Regions from separate parts of the Vitreimonas flagellata genome, predicted to be linked through region 1. Evidence: riboswitches for the same ligand, from Rfam matches in the RefSeq annotation. Region 1 holds a riboswitch; the other holds the start of a gene.
What was found. Region 1 has a riboswitch for cobalamin ahead of EPJ54_RS16755 (ABC transporter substrate-binding protein). Riboswitches for the same ligand answer to the same signal wherever they lie in the genome.
Positions count from the first base shown of each region.

Region 2: linked by a shared signal. The riboswitch ahead of EPJ54_RS03415 (TonB-dependent receptor domain-containing protein) and the one ahead of EPJ54_RS16755 (ABC transporter substrate-binding protein) in region 1 are both predicted to bind cobalamin.

Region 1 covers NZ_SBJL01000004.1:189,193-199,483, forward strand. Annotated here, with positions in the region: gene EPJ54_RS16725 (GNAT family N-acetyltransferase) at 1-262, opposite strand, end outside; gene EPJ54_RS20145 (DUF7079 family protein) at 259-639, opposite strand; gene epmA (EF-P lysine aminoacylase EpmA) at 636-1,559, opposite strand; gene efp (elongation factor P) at 1,705-2,280, shown strand; gene EPJ54_RS16740 (AAC(3)-I family aminoglycoside N-acetyltransferase) at 2,318-2,776, shown strand; gene EPJ54_RS16745 (hypothetical protein) at 2,804-3,103, shown strand; gene arsC (arsenate reductase (glutaredoxin)) at 3,103-3,456, shown strand; cobalamin riboswitch at 3,493-3,671, shown strand; gene EPJ54_RS16755 (ABC transporter substrate-binding protein) at 3,697-4,503, shown strand; gene EPJ54_RS16760 (FecCD family ABC transporter permease) at 4,500-5,465, shown strand; gene EPJ54_RS16765 (ABC transporter ATP-binding protein) at 5,462-6,226, shown strand; gene EPJ54_RS16770 (long-chain-acyl-CoA synthetase) at 6,223-8,022, opposite strand; gene EPJ54_RS16775 (ATP-binding protein) at 8,062-10,011, opposite strand.
Region 2 covers NZ_SBJL01000001.1:665,140-675,430, forward strand. Annotated here, with positions in the region: gene rplC (50S ribosomal protein L3) at 1-160, opposite strand, end outside; gene rpsJ (30S ribosomal protein S10) at 166-480, opposite strand; gene EPJ54_RS03400 (GIN domain-containing protein) at 782-1,765, opposite strand; gene EPJ54_RS03405 (hypothetical protein) at 1,862-2,092, opposite strand; gene tuf (elongation factor Tu) at 2,215-3,405, opposite strand; cobalamin riboswitch at 3,548-3,749, shown strand; gene EPJ54_RS03415 (TonB-dependent receptor domain-containing protein) at 3,890-5,764, shown strand; gene EPJ54_RS03420 (hypothetical protein) at 5,795-6,604, opposite strand; tRNA gene EPJ54_RS03425 (tRNA-Gly) at 6,753-6,826, opposite strand; tRNA gene EPJ54_RS03430 (tRNA-Tyr) at 6,933-7,018, shown strand; gene EPJ54_RS03435 (TrmH family RNA methyltransferase) at 7,139-7,930, shown strand; gene EPJ54_RS03440 (hypothetical protein) at 7,927-8,262, opposite strand; gene EPJ54_RS03445 (2OG-Fe(II) oxygenase) at 8,342-9,082, opposite strand; gene metG (methionine--tRNA ligase) at 9,079-10,291, opposite strand, start outside.

The sequences.
Region 1 (10,291 bases):
GCCCGGCTCGTTGGAAGGCCGGAAGGACGGAAACCGGCGCCAACGCCGCCGCTGATAAAATCTCGCCGTCGCGTTCGATTTTGAGCGGCGAGTAGAGGATATGGCCCTGCAACGCGATGTCCGTCGCCGAAACGAGTTCTACCAGCGCCTCGCCATCGGCGCGCAGCTGATCGACCAGATTCGCTTCATCGTCCTGATTGAACGCATGACGGATGATCTGGCGGATCGCGGGGTAGTCGCGTTCGGTGGCAGAGCGGATCACGTGGCGCCCCAAGTGAGTGTTTTCACGCGTAGCCAGTCGGACTTCACCAATTGGTCCACCACGGGTTTGCTGCGAAGCTTTTGCGCGATGCGCAAGACCTCGGTCTTCGACAGATACTTGGTGACTTCGCTGACGATCCATTCATCCGGCCACCCGGCCCATTCGCCTGCCACGACCGTTAGATTGGTGAAAAATACAGGGCCAACCTCCTCTCGAAGTATCTTTTCGACTTCGTCCGCGTCGAAACCAGATTCCTTTAGCGTCTTTGAAAGTCGCGCATCGAAAAGGCTGACATCCGTATCGAGAAAAACATCAGACAGCCCGATCCAAACCGGTTTTCGACGTGTGATCTCGGCCTCGGTGAAAGGTGTTTTCATCCCGGCGTCCACAACACATCGTTGATGTGCCGCGCGCCCGTTGCCAGCATCACTAGGCGATCGAAGCCCAGCGCAACACCGCTCGCGGGCGGCATGTGCGCAAGTGCTGCCAGAAAATCCTCGTCGATCGGCCAACGCGCGCCGTAGCGCTTCTGCTTTTCGTCCATCGCTTCAATCAGGCGTTTGCGTTGTTCGACTGGATCGGTGAGTTCGCCGAAACCGTTGGCAAGCTCCACACCACACGCATAAAGCTCAAACCGCTCAGCCACGCTCGCATCGCGCGGTGAACGGCGAGCCAGTGCGGCCTCGCGGATCGGATACTCCGTCAGCAACGTAAGTGCGCCGTCGCCGAGTTGCGGCTCGATGTGTTGCACAAGCGCGGCCGAGAACGCATCGCCATTATCCGGCATCGGCACCGGCGAGAGTTGTTCGAACGCGTCATGCACCGTCAGCCGCTCCGCCGCCGTGAACGGATCGCAGCTGCGCTTGGCCCAGTCGAAGACCGACGCGCCTGCCGCCTTCGCCGCCACGCGCACGACCTCCACGCAATCGTCCATGATCGCCTCGTACGGCGCGCCCGCGCGATACCATTCGATCATTGTGAACTCAGGCGCGTGCAGCGGCCCGGTCTCACCGCGCCGCCAGGTCTTGCCCAGAAAGAAGATGTTCTTCTCGCCGGCCGCCAGGAGCTTCTTCATCGCGAATTCGGGGGAGGTGTGGAGGTATCGGCCGTCCACCTCGAACGCATCGATATGCGTCTCCGCGCCGGGCGACAGCGTCAGCATCGTCGGCTCCACCTCCACGAAGCCCTGCGCCCAGAACCATTCCCGCACAGCGCGCAGGATCGCCGCCCGCTTATGCAGGAAGCCCTGGCGGTCCTGATGCCGAGCCCGGTCCCAGAAGGGGGAAGGTATGGTCATTTCTGAGTTTTACTCGCGAAATCGAGGTTTACGGGCGCCTGCCCCGGCTTGGCCAGGGCGGCAAACCCAGCTAGAGAGGCGGCCAATTCCGGTCCTTTTGACATGAGAGAGCGCCCCGGGCGACCCGGCGGCAAGTGAGGTTTACGTGGTTAAGGTCATCGCCAGCGACGTCCGCAAAGGCAACGTGCTCGAGCACGAAGACGGCAAGCTCTATGTCGTCATGAGCCACGAAACCTTCCGTCCAGGCAAGGGCACGCCCACGACCACGATCGTCATGCGTCGCATCATCGACGGCGTGAAGACGACGGCCGTCTATAAAACGACGGACGGCCTGGAGAAGGCCTTCGTCGAGCAGGTCAAGCACACGTACCTCTATGACGACGGCGACGCTGGTCTCGTGTTCATGAATCCGTCGAACTACGACCAGGTGCACCTCTCGCGGGACATGGTGGGCGATTCCATCGCGTACCTGCAGCCGGAAATGGTGGTCGATCTGACCATGTACGAAGGCCAAGCGCTGTCGATCGAATTGCCGCCGCGCATCGTGGCCACAATCGAAACCACCGAACCGGTGGTGAAAGGCCAAACGGCGTCGTCGTCGTACAAGCCGGCCATGCTCGATATCGGCGTCAAGACCATGGTGCCGCCGCACATCGACGCCGGCACGCGTGTCGTCATTTCGACTGAAGACGGCTCGTACGTCGAGCGCGCGAAGGATTGATCGCGCTCCGCCTTTGGGCCGGAGCGGCTGGAGGCGGATGATGAGTTTCAGCGTTGAGCGTTTGCAAAGTGGCGAAATCGCGCGGTTTCGCGCGATGAACGCGCTGTTCGCAGCCGTGTTCGAAGACCCGGACAGCTATGCCACCGCGCCGCCGAGCGATGCTTATGTCGAAGCGCTGCTGCGCAACGACACCGTGTTCCCACTTGTCGCGATCGAGCAGGGCGAGATCGTCGGCGCGCTGGTGGCGTATGAACTGGTAAAGTTCGAACAGGCGCGCAGCGAGATCTATATCTACGACCTCGCCGTCGCCGAAACGCATCGCCGCCGTGGGGTCGCTACCGCGTTGATCAAACGCCTGCGCGAAATTGCGGCCGAGCGCGGCGCCTGGGTGCTCTACGTCCAGGCCGATTATGGCGATGAGCCCGCGATCGCGCTCTACACCAAACTCGGCCGCCGCGAAGACGTGATGCACTTCGACATCGATCCGGCTAAATAGGCGCCGTCAGCTCTACGAGAAACACAAATGGCTTGGTTTCGCCTGTTCGCTTGCGGTGAGGATTTTCCGGTCATCCTCGACAACAATGTCGAGATCGTCGGTTTCTACACGACGCGCTATGTCGAAGCACCGACGCAAGGCGAAGCCGAAGCGTTGTGCTCCGAGCTTCTGTTCGAAGATGAAGATCTGCAACCGCCGCCCGGCGATTGGAGCGATCTGCAACCGCGTATCGTGTTCGAAGAGGTCGAACAGGTCGCGGAGCCCATCGACATCGACGACAATTTCTCGTTCTTCCCGATGAGCGATGAAGACGAGGAGGACTATTGATGGCGAAGAAGGCGACCATCTATCACAACCCGAAATGCTCCACCTCGCGCCAGGTGCTTGCGATGATCGAAGCCGCTGGCTACAAGCCAGAAGTCGTCGAATACCTGAACGCTGGCTGGACCAAGAAGCAGCTCAAAGAGCTCTTCGCCGCCGCTGGTCTCACTGCCCGCCAAGCGCTCCGGACCAAAGCCGCCGAAGCGGAGGAGCTTGGTTTGCTCGACCCGAAAGTGAGCGACGCTAGGCTGATCAATGCGATGGTCGAGCATCCCATTCTCGTGGAACGCCCATTCGTCGTCACGGCGAAGGGCACGTTGCTCGCACGCCCAAAAGAACGCGTGCAAGAAATCCTCTAACCTTCGGACCGCCGGCTTCCAGCCGGCATCTTCCTCCTGTAAGCCAATCACGTCGGTTCCCTTTCCGGGGGATCAAAAGGGAACGCGGTGCAAATCCGCGGCTGCGCCCGCAGCTGTAAGCGGCGAGTTCGAGGCCAATCCACTGCGCAAGCGGGAAGGGGCCAAAGAACAACGACCCGCGAAGCCAGAAGACCTGCCGACGCGAAACTCTTGGTCCGGGATGGGGCCGAAGGAGGTTGTGTGCGTTGGGTTCTCTGCGCGTTAGCGCTTGTCTGTGCGTCGCCCGCGTGGGCTGAGCCGCAGCGTATCGTGTCGCTCGATTATTGCGCCGACCAATTCGTGCTCGCACTCGCGGATCGCGATCAGATCACAGCGCTCTCTCGCGGCTCGCAGCGCGACGATTCCTATTTTCGCGCTCGCGCGCAGGGTATTCGCCAAACTCGCGGCACCCTTGAAGAAGTGCTCGCGCTGCGGCCCGATCTCGTGGTGCGCAATTGGGGCGGGCCGTGGGACGCCGAGCAGGTCTATGCGCGCTTCGGCATTCCGGTTCTTCAGGTCGGCGACACGCCAACATTCGCGCAAGCGCGCGAAGACGTCGTCGATGCGGCGCGCACTCTTGGCCATGCCGAACGCGGTCAAGCCATCGCGCGCGATCTCGATATTCGTCTTGCGCGCTTACGCGCCAACGCGCCGCGCGAACGTCAGGCGGTGATGTATCTCTCGTCCTACGGCGGCGTGCCTGGATCGGGCGTTTTGATGGATGATGTCATCACACAGGCCGGCGGTCGTAACGTGCGAACCGATGCGAGTTGGACCGTGCTGCCGCTCGAAAGCATGATCACGGCGCCACCAGCTCTGATTGCACTCGGCTTCTTCGACACCGGCCGCAGCGCCGTAAACGCCTGGTCGCCAGCGCGCCACCCAGCTGTTCAGCGCGCGCTGGCTGACGCGCGTACAATTGATCTGCCCGCGGCATCGATCTCATGCGAGGCTTGGTACGCGATCGATGCGGCTGAGGCGATTGCAGCTGCGTTGCGTGCGCCATGAGTGCTTCTCTACGTACCAATCTCGCGCTGATGGCACTCAGCCTCGCCGCATTTTTTGCAGCGCTTTGGCTCGGGCCGACGCCGCTCGCCAATCCGTTCGCTTCCGATGAGGCGACGCGGACCATCGTCTGGGACATCCGCCTCCCGCGCGCGATGACCGCTTGGTTCGTCGGCGCAGCGCTCGGTCTTGCCGGCGCAGCGCTTCAAGGTTTGCTTCGCAACCCGCTCGCGGATGCCGGTGTGCTCGGCCTTTCCGGCTTCGCAGCTCTGGGCGCTGTTATTGCGTTTGCGTTTGGCTTTGCCAATTTTGCGCCGGTGCTTGCCGTGCTGTTCGCACTCGGCGCGTCGCTCATCGTCGTCGCGCTCGGTTGGGCCGCGCGTGGGCCGGCGAGTTTGGCGTTGATTGGCGTGGGCCTTTCCAGCTTCGCCGGCGGCCTTATCGCACTGGCCTTGAATCTCGCACCAAATCCCGGCGCGCTCGCTGATCTCGTGAATTGGACTCTCGGCTCCGTCGAGGCGCGCTCCTATGAGCACGTCGCGCTCGTGAGCTTTCTTACTATCGTAGGCGCCGGTCTCATTTTCGCCGCGGCGCGTGGCCTTCAAGCGCTGACGCTCGGCGAAGAATCCGCCGCCGCGATCGGCGCCAATATCATGCGCACGCGCACGCTCGTCGTACTTGGCGCTGCCGCGTGCACCGGTGGCGCGACCGCGGTCGCCGGCATTATCGGTTTCGTCGGCATTGCCGCACCGCACTTTGTACGGGCCGTCGCGGGGCACGATCCGGCGCGCTTGTTGTTGCCTAGCGCGCTGGCCGGCGGCGCGATGTTGGTTTGCGCCGACATCGCAGTGCGTTTGTCGCCGACCGACACTGAACTCAAACTCGGCGTCGCAGCAGCCCTCATCGGTGGGCCGGTGTTTGCGCTGATCGCCGCGCGGCTCGCGTCACGAGGAGGCGATATATGAGCGCGCTGCTCGAACTCGACAAGGTCAGCGTGAAACTTCGCGCGACGCATGCACTGAAGGGCGTATCGCTCAACGTGCGTCCAGGTGAAGTCATCGCGCTGCTCGGGCCGAATGGCGCCGGCAAGACGACACTCATGCGTTCGGCGCTTGGCCTCGTGCCCGCTGAAGGCGTGCGATCTCTTGGCGGCGGTGATCCGACAAGGCTCACGAACCGCGAACGTGCACTCCAGGTCGCCTATCTCCCGCAACGCCCGCAATCGATCTGGCCGATCAGTGTCGAGGCGCTTGTAGCACTCGGCCGCTTCGCGCATGGCGCTGCGCCGGATCGTTTGAGCGCAAACGATCAAGCCGCCGTCGATGCAGCGATCGAAGCATGCGGACTGCAAGCTCTACGCAAGCGCGGCATGGATGAAATCTCCGGCGGCGAGAAGGCGCGAGCGCATCTGGCGCGTGCTTTGGCGCAACATGCGCCGCTGTTGTTGTTGGACGAACCAACGGCAGGGCTCGATCCGGCGCAAGCTCTCGCCGTGGCCGACATTCTGCGCACGCATGCGAAGACCGACGGCGCTGTTGTGTTTTCGACACATGACATCGCACTTGCGGCCAGCGCCGCGCATCGCGTTGTGCTGATGCACGAGGGTCGCATGTTGGCAGAAGGCGAGCCGGAAAAGGCGCTAACGCGCGATGCGTTGGAAGTCGCGTATGGCCGGCCGGGAAAATTGGAACGGATTGGCGATACGTTCGCCGCTGTGTTTCGCTAAAGCTTGAACGCGCCGGCCTGAATCTGGTCGTACAGCTCTGGCGTCACGCGCACGTATTCGTGCCGCTCAGGGTGGTCGAACCAGATTTCATGCTCGCATTTGTGCGGATCGAAGCCGTCGCGCACGAGATCCACCTTGCGATACTTGAACGTCCCCGTCGTTTCGATCGCAGGCTGAATGCGAATGAAGATCGGCCGCGCATAGGCTGGCAATTCGCGCGCGAGGAATCCGCGTAAGCCGCCTAGCTCAAAACCTTCGCCCGGCGTGATCGCGGCCATGCCGGCGCGACCGTCGAGTTTACCGACGCCGACACCATAGACGTTCACTTCATCGACGCCGCGATACCGCGCGATCACTTGCGCGACTTCAGTGGTCGAGACGTTTTCGCCCTTCCAACGGAACGTGTCGCCGATGCGATCGACGAAATAGAAATAGCCGTCCTTGTCTTGGCGCATGAGGTCACCGGTGCGGAACCACGCATCGCCTTTCTCGATCACGTCACGCAGGATCTTTTTCTCGGACGCGGCTTTGTCCGCGTAGCCGGTATAATTGTGGCGCGCGTCGTTCTTGATGAGGCCAACAGCCTCGCCTGGTTCGCCCAAATCGGCGAGCACGCACATGCCGTTTTCGTCGCGGACCGGCATCTCGGCTTCGACGTCGAATTTCACCAAGCGCACGGCGAAATTGCGCTGCAGATAGGGCGGCACACGCCCAATTGCGCCGGCGTGACCGTCGAAATTGAACATCGACACGTTGCCTTCGGTCGAGCCGTAGAACTCCAGAATGCGCGGTACGTTGAAGCGCTGCTGAAACTCTGCCCAAACCTCAGGGCGCAAGCCATTGCCGAAACCCAAGCGCAGACGATGCGCGCGCTCTTTCGGATGCTCTTCAGCGTTGACGAGGTAACGGCAGAGTTCGCCGATGTAGACGAACATCGTACAATTGTTGTCGGCGACGTCGTCCCAGAAATGCGTTGTCGAGAACTTGCGGCGCAGCACGACCGTGCCGCCTTTCAGCAAAGCCGCGCCAACACCGCAGAGACCGCCCGTCGCGTGATAGAGCGGGAGAACGCAATAGATGTTGTCGGCGGCATGGGCGTTGGTCGCGGCCGCAAAGCTGCGCATGTAGAGTTGCGCCCGCATGTGTGTGATCTTCGCGGCCTTCGGCATGCCGGTGGTGCCCGACGTGAAGATGTAAAGCGCTACGTCGTTCGCGGTGAGACCAAGACGGTGCGAAGCGAGTGGGCGCTCGGGTGCGAGGCGCGGTTCTTTGAGATCGAGCGCGCGGCGGCCGTCTTCGAGCGGGCCGGTCGCGTCGATGGACCAATAGGTCAGCGGACGCGCGAGTACGGCGCGCATCGTATCGATCGCCTCCAGGCTCTCGGTGTCGGTGATCACGTGATCGGCGTTCGAAATCGAGAGGCAGTGGGCGAGCGCGGCGCCCGTCAAGTTGTTGTTGATCAGCGCAGTGGCGACGCCGATTTTGGCGAGGCCCATCCAGGCCGGGATGTATTCAGCTCGGTTCGGCAACAAGAGCGCGACGGTGTCGCCGTGCTTCAGACCCAGGCCATCGCCCCATGCGGCGAAGCGATTGGCGAGCGCATCGAGCTGGCGGTACGTGTAGCGTTCGCCCTCGAAAACCATCGCGGTGTGGTCGGCGAATTCATCGACCGCGCGTTCGAAATCGTCGCAGACGAGCACTTTCGAGTCAGGCTTGATCTCGCGCACGGACCAAAGCGTGCGCGACACGCCCTGCAAGAACCGCCATTCGCGCCTGATCACACCCGTCAAACTCATCCATCGCCTCCGCTGCGATAGATAATAGTGTTCGCGCCCTTAAGAAACCTCATGCCGCTCAAATGCCGCACGCACGGCGTCGAGCAGCGCGTGTTCGTCAAACGGCTTGCGCAGCAGCCCTGGGCGCGCGGCGGATTTTTCCAGCGCTTCCGCATCAGCCCAGCCGGATATGATGAGCAAGCGCATGTCCGGCTGTTTGGAGCTACTGCGCTCGGCCAACTCCAAGCCTGTCATCGCTGGCATCGAATAATCGGTGACCAGCAAATCGATCTGTTCGCTCTCCACGATGCGCAACGCTGCACCAGGATCGGCCGCTTCACGCACCGAGAAGCCAGCGTCGCGGAGCGCATGCGACACGAACTCCAACACACCGGCCTCGTCGTCCACGACCAAGACCTTCTGCCCGTTGCCGCGTGGGGTGGGCGCCGCGGGCGCTTCGCTGGCGGCGCTTGTTTCGCGCGGCGCTTCGATTTGCGGCAGCAGCAGGCGGATCGTGGTGCCGCGCTCCGGTGCGCTGTCGATCTCGACATCGCCGCCGGATTGGCGCGCGGCGCCGAACACTTGCGCGAGGCCGAGGCCGGTGCCCTTGCCAGCGGGCTTTGTCGTGAAGAACGGTTCCATCGCGCGCTCGACCACGTCCGGCGACATGCCAAGGCCTGTGTCTGTGACGGAGAGCTCGATGAAGTCGTCACGCGTAACCGACGGACGTGTTGAAATTATGATGCGCCCGCCATCGGGCATCGCGTCGCGTGCATTGATGACCATGTTGAGGATGGCGAGCTCGAGCTGGTTTGCATCAGACCGCACCCAGCGCGCATCGGCCGCGAGATCGAACGCGATCGTTACGTCCGCGCCGACGGAACGGCGGAGCAATTCTTCCATGCCCGGCGCCAATTGGTGGAGATCGATCGACACAAGCTCCATGCGTTTGCCCCGCGAGAAGGCGAGCAATTGCTTGGTGAGCTTATCGCCGCGTTTGGCCGCGTCGAGCATGTGTTCGGCGATTTCGCGTTGCTTGGGATCCTCGATGCGCTTCAGCAGCATGTTGAGGCCGCCGATGATGACGGTGAGCAGATTGTTGAAATCGTGCGCGACGCCGCCGGTGAGTTGACCGATGGCCTCGAGCTTCTGCGTTTGCGCCATACGTTGTTCGGCCAGGCGACGTTGCGCGATATCGCGGAGCGCCCAGGCGATGACGCCGCCGGCGAGGATCAGGGCGAGCACGATGCCGGCGATGATCGCGGCGTTCGAATAGGCGCGTGGGCGTTCGATCAGGGCGGATGCGATCGCGACGTGGGTTGACCAGCCGGTGAGGGGCGAGACGACGAAGGCGCTGTGATTGCGGAAGCCTTCGTAGGTGACGCCCTCGTAGATACCGGAGGGTTCGCCGCTGGCCACGGCGTTGCGGACAAATTCAGTGGCCGGCGTTGCGACGCGTTCGTCTTGCTGTTGGCTGCGGGCGATGAAATCGCCGTCGCGGTCGACCATGGCGGCGATCGAGTTTTCCGGCAAATGCCGCATCAACAGATCCCGCATCGTCTCCGGCGCGATCGCGACGATGAGTTCGTAGCGGCCATCGGCGCCGATGGGCTGGTACAGATAGAGGCACGGGCAGCCGCGACCTTCGCGGACGATGGTCTCCTGTTCGACGAGTGCGGCGTCGAGCGGAGCGCCGTCGCTGGAATACGGCCGCCATAGGCTGAGCACGTCTTCGTTGGTGCTGCGATCGGCGATGATCACGTTGCGCCAATGTGGGTTGAGCGAAGCGACTTCGCGCACGCGCGCATAGGCCAGCGGCCAATTGTGCGCTTCGAGCATCTCGGCCGTGGCCAAGACGCGCATCACGGCGACATCGGATTGCACCTGCGCATCGGCCAGCGCCATGATGCGTTCGGCGCGTCCGAGTGCAAAGTTTTCGACGTCCTGCCGCTCGCGATCGAGCGTGAGCACGATCTGCAGCACGACGAGCAGAACGATCGGCAACGCCAAGGCGGCCGCGATCAACGCGTTCGAACGTAAACTTTGAAAAAATTGCAAAAAATCCGACCTCGCGGCCGGACTTTAGGGGGCGCGTCGCCGCGCGGCAATTCGGGAACTTAGGCGATTGCGCCCTGGAGCGCCGCGAACGCGGGCAGGATCGCTAAAAACAATGTGATCAAATAGGCTTGGCCGCTCATGTATCCCTCCGTCTGATGACGCGCAGGGGTGTACGCATCGCTGTTTGCAGCGATGTTGCGGGCGCGTTTCGCACTTGGGGCGATTTCGAGGC
Region 2 (10,291 bases), on a different contig from region 1:
TCTTGAACTCTTCGGCGCCGACCGTACGGCGACCGACGACTTGGCAGCCGGCGAGATCGAGCACGGTGACCGGAATGTGCGAATTGTCTTCACCGAAGACACGCATCATGCCGACTTTGCGCGCGATAACGCCAGTGCGAACGGATTGCTCTTGAGCCATCGCTATCAACCCAGCACTTGGATTTGAACGTCAACGCCAGCGGAGAGGTCGAGCTTCATCAGCGCATCGACCGTCTGCGGCGTCGGTTGAACGATATCGAGCACGCGCTTGAACGTGCGGATTTCAAATTGCTCGCGGCTCTTCTTATCGACGTGCGGCGAGCGGTTCACCGTGAACTTCTCAATGCGCGTGGGCAGCGGCACCGGGCCGATGACCGTGGCGCCCGTGCGCTTCGCCGTCGACACGATCTCTTTTGCAGAGAGATCGAGCGTGCGGTGATCGAAGGCTTTCAGCCTGATCCGGATATTTTGCTGCATCATCACCAGAATTCCCGAATGCGCCCAACTTCTCGCCGGACGCAAAACACGACGGCGCGCCTGTTTCGGCCCACCGACGAGAAAAACGCCGCCCGAACCGGACGGCGCTCGCAGACGTGAGGATCGCAAAAAACGCTGCCGAGGCGGGGTTTGGACCCCGCGCATTCCCAATTAGCCATTCCGGCTGTGGGCTGGCGCCGCGAAGCTTGCGAACCGCGTCTAAGCACGAGTGCTTACGGCCGGCTCGAAGGGGGGTGTCCTACAGAGGTGAATCGGGGGCGTCAAGGCGCGTTTTGCGCTTCTGTCACTGCCCCACACGCACATCGCCCGGACCCATGACATCTTTGGTGATCGTGCCGGTAACCGCGCGCGCAGAAACCACGCCAACGCCTGCAATATCAGCATTAATGTCGCCAACAGTATTGGCCACGTCGAGATCGCCCGCGCCGACCATGGAGACGTTCAAGGTCTGCACGGGTGCGGCGATATTCACATCGCCAGCGCCCGCCATATCGACCTCCGCAACCGTGATGGCGCCACCCTGGATGGTGATGTTTCCGGCCCCGGCAGAATCAGCGTTCAGCGAGCCCGTGAGCGAGGCGACGGTGACGTCCCCAGCGCCCGCGATATCGATCTGGGCGTACTCCCCGATGGCGCCGACGGTGACATCGCCCGCACCCGCCATGTCGAGGTTGAGCGTCCGCGCGGCGCCAGTGGTTACCGCCCCCGAGCCCGCCAGGTCGAGCTCAAGCTCGCCCGAGACATCAGCAATGTTGGCCGAGCCGCAGCCCATAAGGTCGAAATTGACGCTTTCCGCTGCAGCAATCTCGGTCGTGCCAGCGCCGCCACGCTCCATAACGAGCGCGCGCGGGGTGCGGATGTTGATGATCGGCAGGTTATCGGGGGTGATCGGGTCGTAACCGCGAAGCTCGGCGGCGCCGTCTTCGCGGCAATTACTGATGCGGCCGCGCAGATGGCCGTTAATGGTGACCTGGTCGCCGTTCACTTCGACCGTCGGCATCGGCACACCGCCGGGGTTCGTGATCTCAATCTGGAAATCCGCGCGGTCCTCTGGGGTTACCACGACGCGGGCCAGTGTGTGACGAAGGCGCAGGGAAGAGCCCACGAACACTTCGGGCTCCAGGCGTCCGGCCTCAGTCGAGGCGATTTCGGCCGTGCCGCCCTCGTCGGTCTCGATGTGGATGCCCCAATCGTTGGCGCCGACCAGCGCTTTGATACCGAAAAACACCGCGATCACGATCGCGACGACGAATACGAAACGCTCCATAAGCCTCTCCCTCGCGCTCTCGCGCGTGCGTCCTATGTCATGAAAGATGCGCCTAGCTGGCGCGTCGGATGCACGCCGGCGACACTATCGTCCCGCTTAGTTTGCAGCTAGCCGACGGGCCCGGAGCCGCGCTTCGATGTCTCGATTGAAGTCGGCCAGCACCTGACGCTGCACATTGAGCGGGTCTTGCGCCGCGGGCGTCGGCGTCGAGGTCAAAGCCTCAATACGGGCGCTCGCAGGCGCGGACTTGGATTTGTCCAACGTATCGGCCCAGACGCTGGGCGAACTGAGACAAAGCGCCAAAGCGGCGGTCATGATCAAACGCATGATGCATTCTCCGATCCAACCCGCACTTCAAAGATGCCGCGGCAAAGCCGCTTAGATGCGGCCCAAAAGCAAAAGGGCCGCTCCGAGGAGCGGCCCTTCCGTATTTCCCATGCGGGGAAAGATTACTCGGTGATCTTGGCCACAACGCCCGAACCGACCGTACGGCCGCCTTCGCGGATAGCGAAGCGGAGGCCTTGGTCCATGGCGATCGGGGTGATCAGCTCAACCGTGATCTTCACGTTATCGCCCGGCATGACCATTTCGACGCCGCTCGGCAGCTGAACGATGCCGGTCACGTCGGTGGTGCGGAAATAGAATTGCGGACGATAGTTCGTGAAGAACGGCGTGTGACGGCCGCCTTCTTCCTTCGTCAGCACGTAGATTTCCGCTTCGAACTTCTTGTGCGGCGTGATCGAGCCCGGCTTGGCCAGAACCTGGCCGCGTTCAACGCCTTCACGGTCGATACCGCGCAGCAGCGCGCCGATGTTGTCGCCGGCTTGGCCCTGGTCGAGCAGCTTGCGGAACATTTCGACGCCCGTGCAGGTCGACTTCACGGTCGGGCGAATGCCGATGATCTCGATTTCATCGCCAACCTTCACAATGCCCTTTTCGACGCGGCCGGTGACGACCGTACCACGGCCCGAGATCGAGAACACGTCTTCGACCGGCATCAGGAACGGCTGGTCAACCGGACGCTCCGGCTGCGGGATGTAGGTATCGACAGCCGTCATGAGGTTCATGATGGCGTCTTCGCCGATCGCGGGATCGCGGCCTTCGACCGCAGCCAGGGCCGAGCCCTTCACGATCGGAATGTCGTCGCCAGGGAAGTCGTATGACGAGAGAAGTTCGCGGACTTCCATTTCGACGAGGTCGAGGAGTTCGGCGTCGTCGACCATGTCGACCTTGTTCATGAACACCACGAGGGCCGGCACGCCGACCTGACGGGCGAGCAGGATGTGCTCGCGCGTTTGCGGCATCGGGCCGTCAGCGGCGGACACGACGAGGATCGCGCCGTCCATCTGGGCGGCGCCCGTGATCATGTTTTTCACGTAGTCGGCGTGGCCGGGGCAATCGACGTGCGCATAGTGACGGTCAGCCGTCTCGTATTCGACGTGTGCGGTGTTGATGGTGATTCCGCGGGCCTTTTCTTCCGGCGCGGCGTCGATGTCGGCATACGCCATAGCCTTGGCGCCGCCCTTCTTGGCCAGAACCATCGTGATGGCGGCCGTCAGCGTCGTCTTGCCGTGATCGACGTGGCCAATCGTACCGATGTTGCAGTGCGGCTTGTTCCGCTCAAACTTTTCCTTGGCCATTGTAAGGTCCTGTCTCTCCGGCGTGCAAAATGCTGATGGGCGCTAAGGCCCAGCCAAAGCGCGCGCGTAAGGTGCGCGTCTTTAGCCGCATCAACACGGGCGTCAAGCCCTCTAACGCCTTGGCGCGCCGTTCTAACGCGGTTATTGCTGCACCCGCGATGGTCGTCCCACACGGGACGCTAAGAGGGAACGTGGTGCCGGGGTTCGCCCCCAATCCACGGCTGTGCCCGCAACTGTAAGCGGTGAGCGCTTCGCCTCACGCCACTGGCCCCGAAACGGCTGGGAAGGCGGCGAAGCCGCAATGACCCGCGAGCCAGGAGACCTGCCGCCGCACGTCGCTCGTTCGCCCGGCCGGGATCAGCCGTCGAACCGGAAGTCTCCGCAGCAGCGACGCGGGCGGCCCCGCGCTTAAACCGGCGCCCCGCTTGTCGCTGTTCGACGCGCCCTTGGGGACGAGGCGTGTCTGCAAAAAGGGGACGCTCCTATGCGCCTTTATTCTACCCGCGCTGCCCTGTTGGCGGCCGTTTCTCTCACCACCCTGCCCGCGTACGCGCAGGATTCGAACGACGTGATCGTCGTCACCGGCGCGCCAGCGCCGATCACGATCGAAAGTCTCCCGGCAGCAATCACGGTGATCGACGCCGACGAAGCCCGCGCACGCGGCGACATCGCACTCGACCAAGCGCTGGCCAGCGTGCCTGGCGTCCAAGCCCCGCGCACTGGCCCGATTGGTCAACAAACCTCAATCTTCAGCGGCGGCTTTGAATCGAACCACACGCTTGTGTTGTTCGATGGCGTTCGCATCGACGATCCGTCTACCCCGGAAAGCATCTTCGACGCCGGCCAAGACACGTTGGCCGACGCCAGCCGCATCGAGGTCGTGCAGGGCCCCCTCTCGGCACTCTACGGCTCCGGCGCGCTCGGCGGCGTCGTCAACATACTGCCGCGCCGCGGCGGCGAGGGCGCGCTCAACCCGCGCTTGGAAGTCGCAACCGGCTCGTTCGAGACCCTTCTCGCGAACGCGGCCGCTGACGGCGCACTCGGCAATTTTCGCTACGCTGTGACTGCTGAGGGCTATGCAAGCGACGGCTACGACATCGTGCCTGAGCGCATGTCGGTTCACACCGGCGAAGGAGACGGCGCATCCATCACCACGCTCACCGGCGTGTTCGACTACGCGCTCACCGACACGCTTGGTGTTGATTTGCTGCTGCGCCAACGCAAAGCGGACGTCGACTTCGATCCAGGCTTCTTCGGCGACATTGGCGAAAACCCAGAAGCGGAGATCGCCAGCGACACCGCACTCTGGCGCCTTGGCGCCACTTGGGCGCTGAGCGATGCGCTTTCGCTGCGTCTGAGCGGCGGCGCGCTGGAAACGGATCGCGTCATCACCGATGCCGGCGTCTCGGGCGACGAATATCATGGAGATCGCGATTTCGCCGACTTCACTGCGACCTGGTCGATCGCGCCGGATTGGACGCTATTGCTCGGCGCGCAAACGGAAGACGAGACGATTGACGCCGTGAATTTCGGCTCATCGGTTGTCGGCGAGCAAGAGCACTGGGGCGCTTATGTAGCAGCACAGGGTGCGCTTGGTCCGCTGGCCATCACCGGTGCTGTGCGCCAGGATGATTTTGATGGCTTCGGCCAAGAGGCGACATGGCGCGCCGGCGTTGCATATCCTTTCGCCGATATCGGTCGGGTCTATGCGTCGTACGGCACGTCGTATCGCGCGCCCTCGCTCTTCGAACGCTTCGTGCCGTTCTACGGCAATGCCGCGCTCGATCCGGAAAGCGCGGAAACATGGGAAGTGGGCGGCGACGCGCATTTTGCTTTGTTTGGACGGGGCGATGGCCTCGAACTCGGCGCACTCTATCGCGCCAGTGAGATCGAAGATCTCATCGGTTTTGTCGGCTTCGCCTATGGCAACATTGATGAAGCGGAAATCGAATACGCCGAAGCGCGCATTGCCGTGCGGCCCACCGATTGGCTGACGGCGCGCGTGATCTACGCCAACACGGACGCGGTGAACGCAAACACGGATGTCGCACTGCAGCGTCGCCCGGAAGAGGCTTGGAGCGCAGAACTCGCCGCCGAACACGGCGCCCTCAGCGGCCAAATCTCGTGGCGCCAAGTCGGCTCACGTCTCGACACCGTCTATAATGATCTCGGCTTCTGGTCGGGCGTAGCGGAAGTAGAAGCGTACGACATTCTGCGCGCTTCAGCGGCGTGGGCTGTGGGCGACGACGTGAAACTCTACGTCGCGGCCGACAATGTGCTCGATGAAACCTACGAGCCCGTCAACGGCTTCGCCGGCGCGCCGGCAAGCGTGTTCGTCGGCATTCGCGTGACGCCGTAAACTGCATGGGAGCCGCTTTCGAGCGGCTCCCTATTGCGCGGGAAGGGCGGGATAGAGCTCCATATCTTCGCCGCGCACTTCGCGTGCTTCGGTGTCGTAGCACACTGACCGCATCTGGCCGTTTTCGCGCCCGTCGGTTGGGTCGCCAGCGAACCATTGCCGGCTCATCGACACGGCGCCGTCACCGGGCGAGCCAATGGCGCCCCAGGTATCGTTCACACGCGTTTGAATGGACTGCGACCGCGCCCAACTCGGCCACGCATCGGCGATGTGGCGGAAGCGCACTTGCAGCGTGCCACACGGATAATTACCGAACTGCGTTTCAAGAATTTCAACCACCCGCCGCTCGGACGGCATACAAAAAGACATGCGTCCGCTTGCAGGTGAACCAACTAAGCGATCGTCGCCTAATCTAGTCAGGCGATATTCAATCACACCCGGGCCGATATCCGATTGCTCGCGCGCCACGAGCACGCCCATGTCCACAAATTCGGCGAGGCGCGCACGCGTGCGCGCCGTGACCTCGCCGCCCCAATCGCGCTCCATGAGGTCGAAGCGCACGATGAAGACACGGCGCCGTTCCGCCGGATCGAGCCAGACGCTCGGCCACGGGAAGCACATCGTCTCGCGATCGAGCTGCGCTTGAACCGCCGCAAAAATTTCGGCTTGCGAAATCTCCGGCTCTACACGCTGCACCACCATCTCGCGCGCGCCGTTGCTGATTTCGCGCGGCATCCGCGCAGTACTGGATTGCGACCACGCGGTCGCGGCGGCGCACAAGAACACCGCCAGCGCGACTGCGCCGACCCAAATGCGAGGCATCGCTCTCGATAGCGGCATCACCGCCTCCCCCGACCCTCAGCTCCCCCGCCACACTTATTCGTGATCGGGGCCATGACCGCAATGTCAGGATGAAACTTTTGTGGTCGCGATTTGTAGGCGCCCGCGATTTAGTCAGCGTAGCGTCTGCGACGTTTGGCGGTTGGGTTGGAGCGGGTAGAGGGAATCGAACCCTCGTCTTTAGCTTGGAAGGCTACGGCTCTACCATTGAGCTATACCCGCGCGGCTCCGCAGATAGCGGCTTCGCGGCGTCTGCGCCAGCGTCAGAAAGTCCGTATTTGCGCGCTTGAACAGCAGAGCCATGCCCGCTAGAAGCCGCGCTCCGGCTGGAAGGGTGGCCGAGTGGTTAATGGCAGCAGACTGTAAATCTGCCCGCGCGAGCGTACGCTGGTTCGAATCCAGCCCCTTCCACCATCCTACGCTCGCGAACCGCGCGTAGGATGCTCTCCGTAGCCTCGGCGAAGGAGCATCACGTTTCCCACTCGCGAGCTTCGGATGGCTGACGCCCTGACCGCGTCTTGAAAGTATCGGCTCGTGAACAAGCGTCCTCCATCATCTCAACGTCCCGCCCACGGCATTCCCGAAGACAAGCTCCCGCGCCGGCAGTTCGAGGAGGAGTTTGGCGGCCCGTCTTGGGTGTGGGGCGTACACGCCTCGCTCGCGGCGATAGCGAACCCAGCGCGCCGGATTGAGCGTATCGTCGCCACCAAGAACGCTGCTTCCCGCCTCCCCGAGAACGTCAGGCCGCAGATCCTTGAGCCCGACGCGATCGAGGGAATGTTGCCGCCAGGCGCCGTGCACCAGGGCTTGGCGGTGCGCGCCCATCCGCTCGAGCCAGTGTCGCTGGAAGCGGCGGCCGGGCCACCTGACGGTCGCAGTGTGCTGGTGCTCGACGGCGTCACCGACCCTCAGAACGTAGGCGCGACTTTCCGTTCCGCCGTCGCCTTCGGCGCGCGCGCAATCGTGCTCCAAGATCGTAAGTCACCGCCGCTGACGGGCGTGCTCGCCAAGGCCGCCGCCGGCGCCATAGAGCTTGTGCCGCACGTGCGCGCCGTGAATCTCGGCCGTGCGATCGAAACGCTGCGGTCGCTTGGTTACGTCACAGTGGCGCTGGAAGGCGAAGCGGAACTCAGCCTGGAAGAGGCGCTGAACGACAAGCGTCCCGTGGCCCTCGTGCTCGGTGCAGAGGGCAAAGGCTTGCGCCCAGGCGTTGCGGAAGCGTGCGAAAAGCGCGCGCGCATTCCGATCGCGCCGGTCATGGAAAGCTTGAACGTGTCCGCAGCGGCTGCAGTCGCCCTATACGAAGCGCGCCGCGGCCGCGCTTAGTGCCCGCCGCCACCGCCGCGAAAGATCATGCGCTTCACGAAGAAGAAGACGCCGATAATAATCAAATAGCCGAGCAATAGAACGAGCACGCGCGTCCAGAACGTCTCGCTCGTGATATCTGGCAACACCACCGCGCCGCCATTGCCGGCCAGCACCGGCGCCAATTGCTCAATCGCGATGTGCACGATCACCGCGACAAGCGAGATCGGAAACCATTGCTTCCAAGAGCCCAAAAACAGCGTCGCAGCGAGCGCTATCAGCAGGCCCTTCGGGTTGTTGATGTTCGCGAAGCCCTCGCGCAGATACGCGACGGCCTGATCCACAAGTTCCATGCGACGCCCCCTGCTCGGCCATCCCCATCGGCCGGTTCGCAATTGGTAAAAGGGAAAGTCCGGGTCGTCCAGACGGGCCTTAGGGCCGACGTGACCGAATCCAACCTGTAATCGAGTGCCGCGCGCCGCGCGCAAACGGCGCCACCACACTGACAGCATGCGGCTGCGGGACTTTGAGGATATTCAAAGCGTTCCAGCGCGGGGTGTAAGCCTCGGCCACGTGCCCGTCGTCGGTCAAAAACATGAGCAGGCCGCCCCAATCGGCTATCCATTGCGGTGTCAGGTTGAGCACGTAGGCAAACAGGCGATCTTTGCCCTCGGCGTGATCATCGTGCTGCGTGAGGAAGTGGCCGGGCCGGTAGCGTGTCGCTTGCGCGTCCACATAAGCACAGCGCTCGTCGCCCGTGAGCTTGCGCAGAAATTGCAGGCCGGCCTCCGAATTGAGCCAGCGGTACAAATCCGCCATCTGCCCGTTCACATAGCGGCCGGCATCGACCTCATCGCTCACGCGGAAAGAGTCGAAGAGATACTGAAACTCGTTCGCCGCCTGCGTATGGATCAGGCCCAGCAATTGGTGTCGCTTGCTGACGTCCAGTGCGGCGACATCCGTGCTCTTTAGATCGTAGCCGCCCTGTTTGCCTTGAAACACGAGCCGCCAATCAAGCGTCTCGCTTTCTTGCAACAGCGCCTGCGCCGCCAAGGGCTGCAGCACGCCGGGCAAGTGCAAGCGCCCCGTCTTGGTGAGCACGCCACGCGCCTGCGTCAGCATGCGCTCGTCCAGCAAGTCGTTGGCGATCATAGCTGAGGCCGTAACGCTCAAGCCCCGCCCCCGAAGCGTTCGGCCCACGCGGCGACATCTTCGTCTTCAATCTTCTTGAAGAGCACGTCCGGCGGGGTGAATTGCAGTCCACGCGGCAGTGCGTCCCAGACGCCGCGATCTTCTGGCGTCGGCCACATGCGGGTCTTCTCCGGCACGCCAATCGCGTCGAGAACGACCTTTGCAGCGTCCGGAATGAACGGCTGCGCGAGGATGGCGAAGAGCGCGCAGGCGTTGAGGCCTGTCCGGACGCCGACGGCTGCCTTCTCGGGATCGGTTTTGAACGCCGTCCAAGGCGCCGACACTTGCAGATACTCATTGCCCGCTACCCAGATGGCGCGGAGTTCGGCGGCGGCTTTGCGGAATTCCATTTGATCGTGGAATTGCGTCAGCGCAGCCAAACGCTCGGCGAATTCGTTGGCGAGTTTTTCCTCGTGCTCGCCCCATGCGCCGCCGTCCGGCACCTTCGAGTCAAACTTCGACGCCGCGAACCGCGTGATGCGGTTCACGAAATTGCCGAACACGTTGGCGAGGTCAGCGTTGATGGTTTGCTGGAATTGCTCGAGCGTGAACGCTGCGTCCGCGCTCTCGGGCGCATTCGCCATCAAATACCAGCGCCAATAATCGCTCGGCAGCAGCTCCAACGCTTGATCCATGAAGATGCCGCGCTTCTCGGACGTCGAGAATTTGCCGCCGTACCACGTGACCCAATTGAACGCCTTCAAGCGATCAACCAGCTTCCAAGGCTCGCCTGAGCCCATGATCGTCACGGGGAAACTCACGGTGTGGAAGGCGACGTTATCCTTGCCCATGAATTCGACATAGGTGACGTCGTGCGCGCCTTTATCAATGCGCCACCAGCGCTCCCAATCAGCGCCGCCATTGGCCTGTGACCACTCAACGCTCGCGCCCATATATTGGATCGGCGCATCGAACCAGACGTAGAACACCTTGTTCTCAAAGCCGGGACGGATCTTGCCGTCCTTCATCACTTTGATGCCCCACGAGAGGTCGCGCGTAATCGAACGGTCGATCAACCCTTCATCGAGCCATTTGTACGCAATCGAGCGCGCCAGCGACGGCCATTCGGTCGACTGATCGACCCAGGCGCGGACGCGGTCCTGCATCAAAGGCTGCTTCAAAAAGAGATGCGCCGTGTCCCGCGCTTCAAGATTAGAGGAGCCCGAAATCTTCGAACGCGGGTTCTTCAAT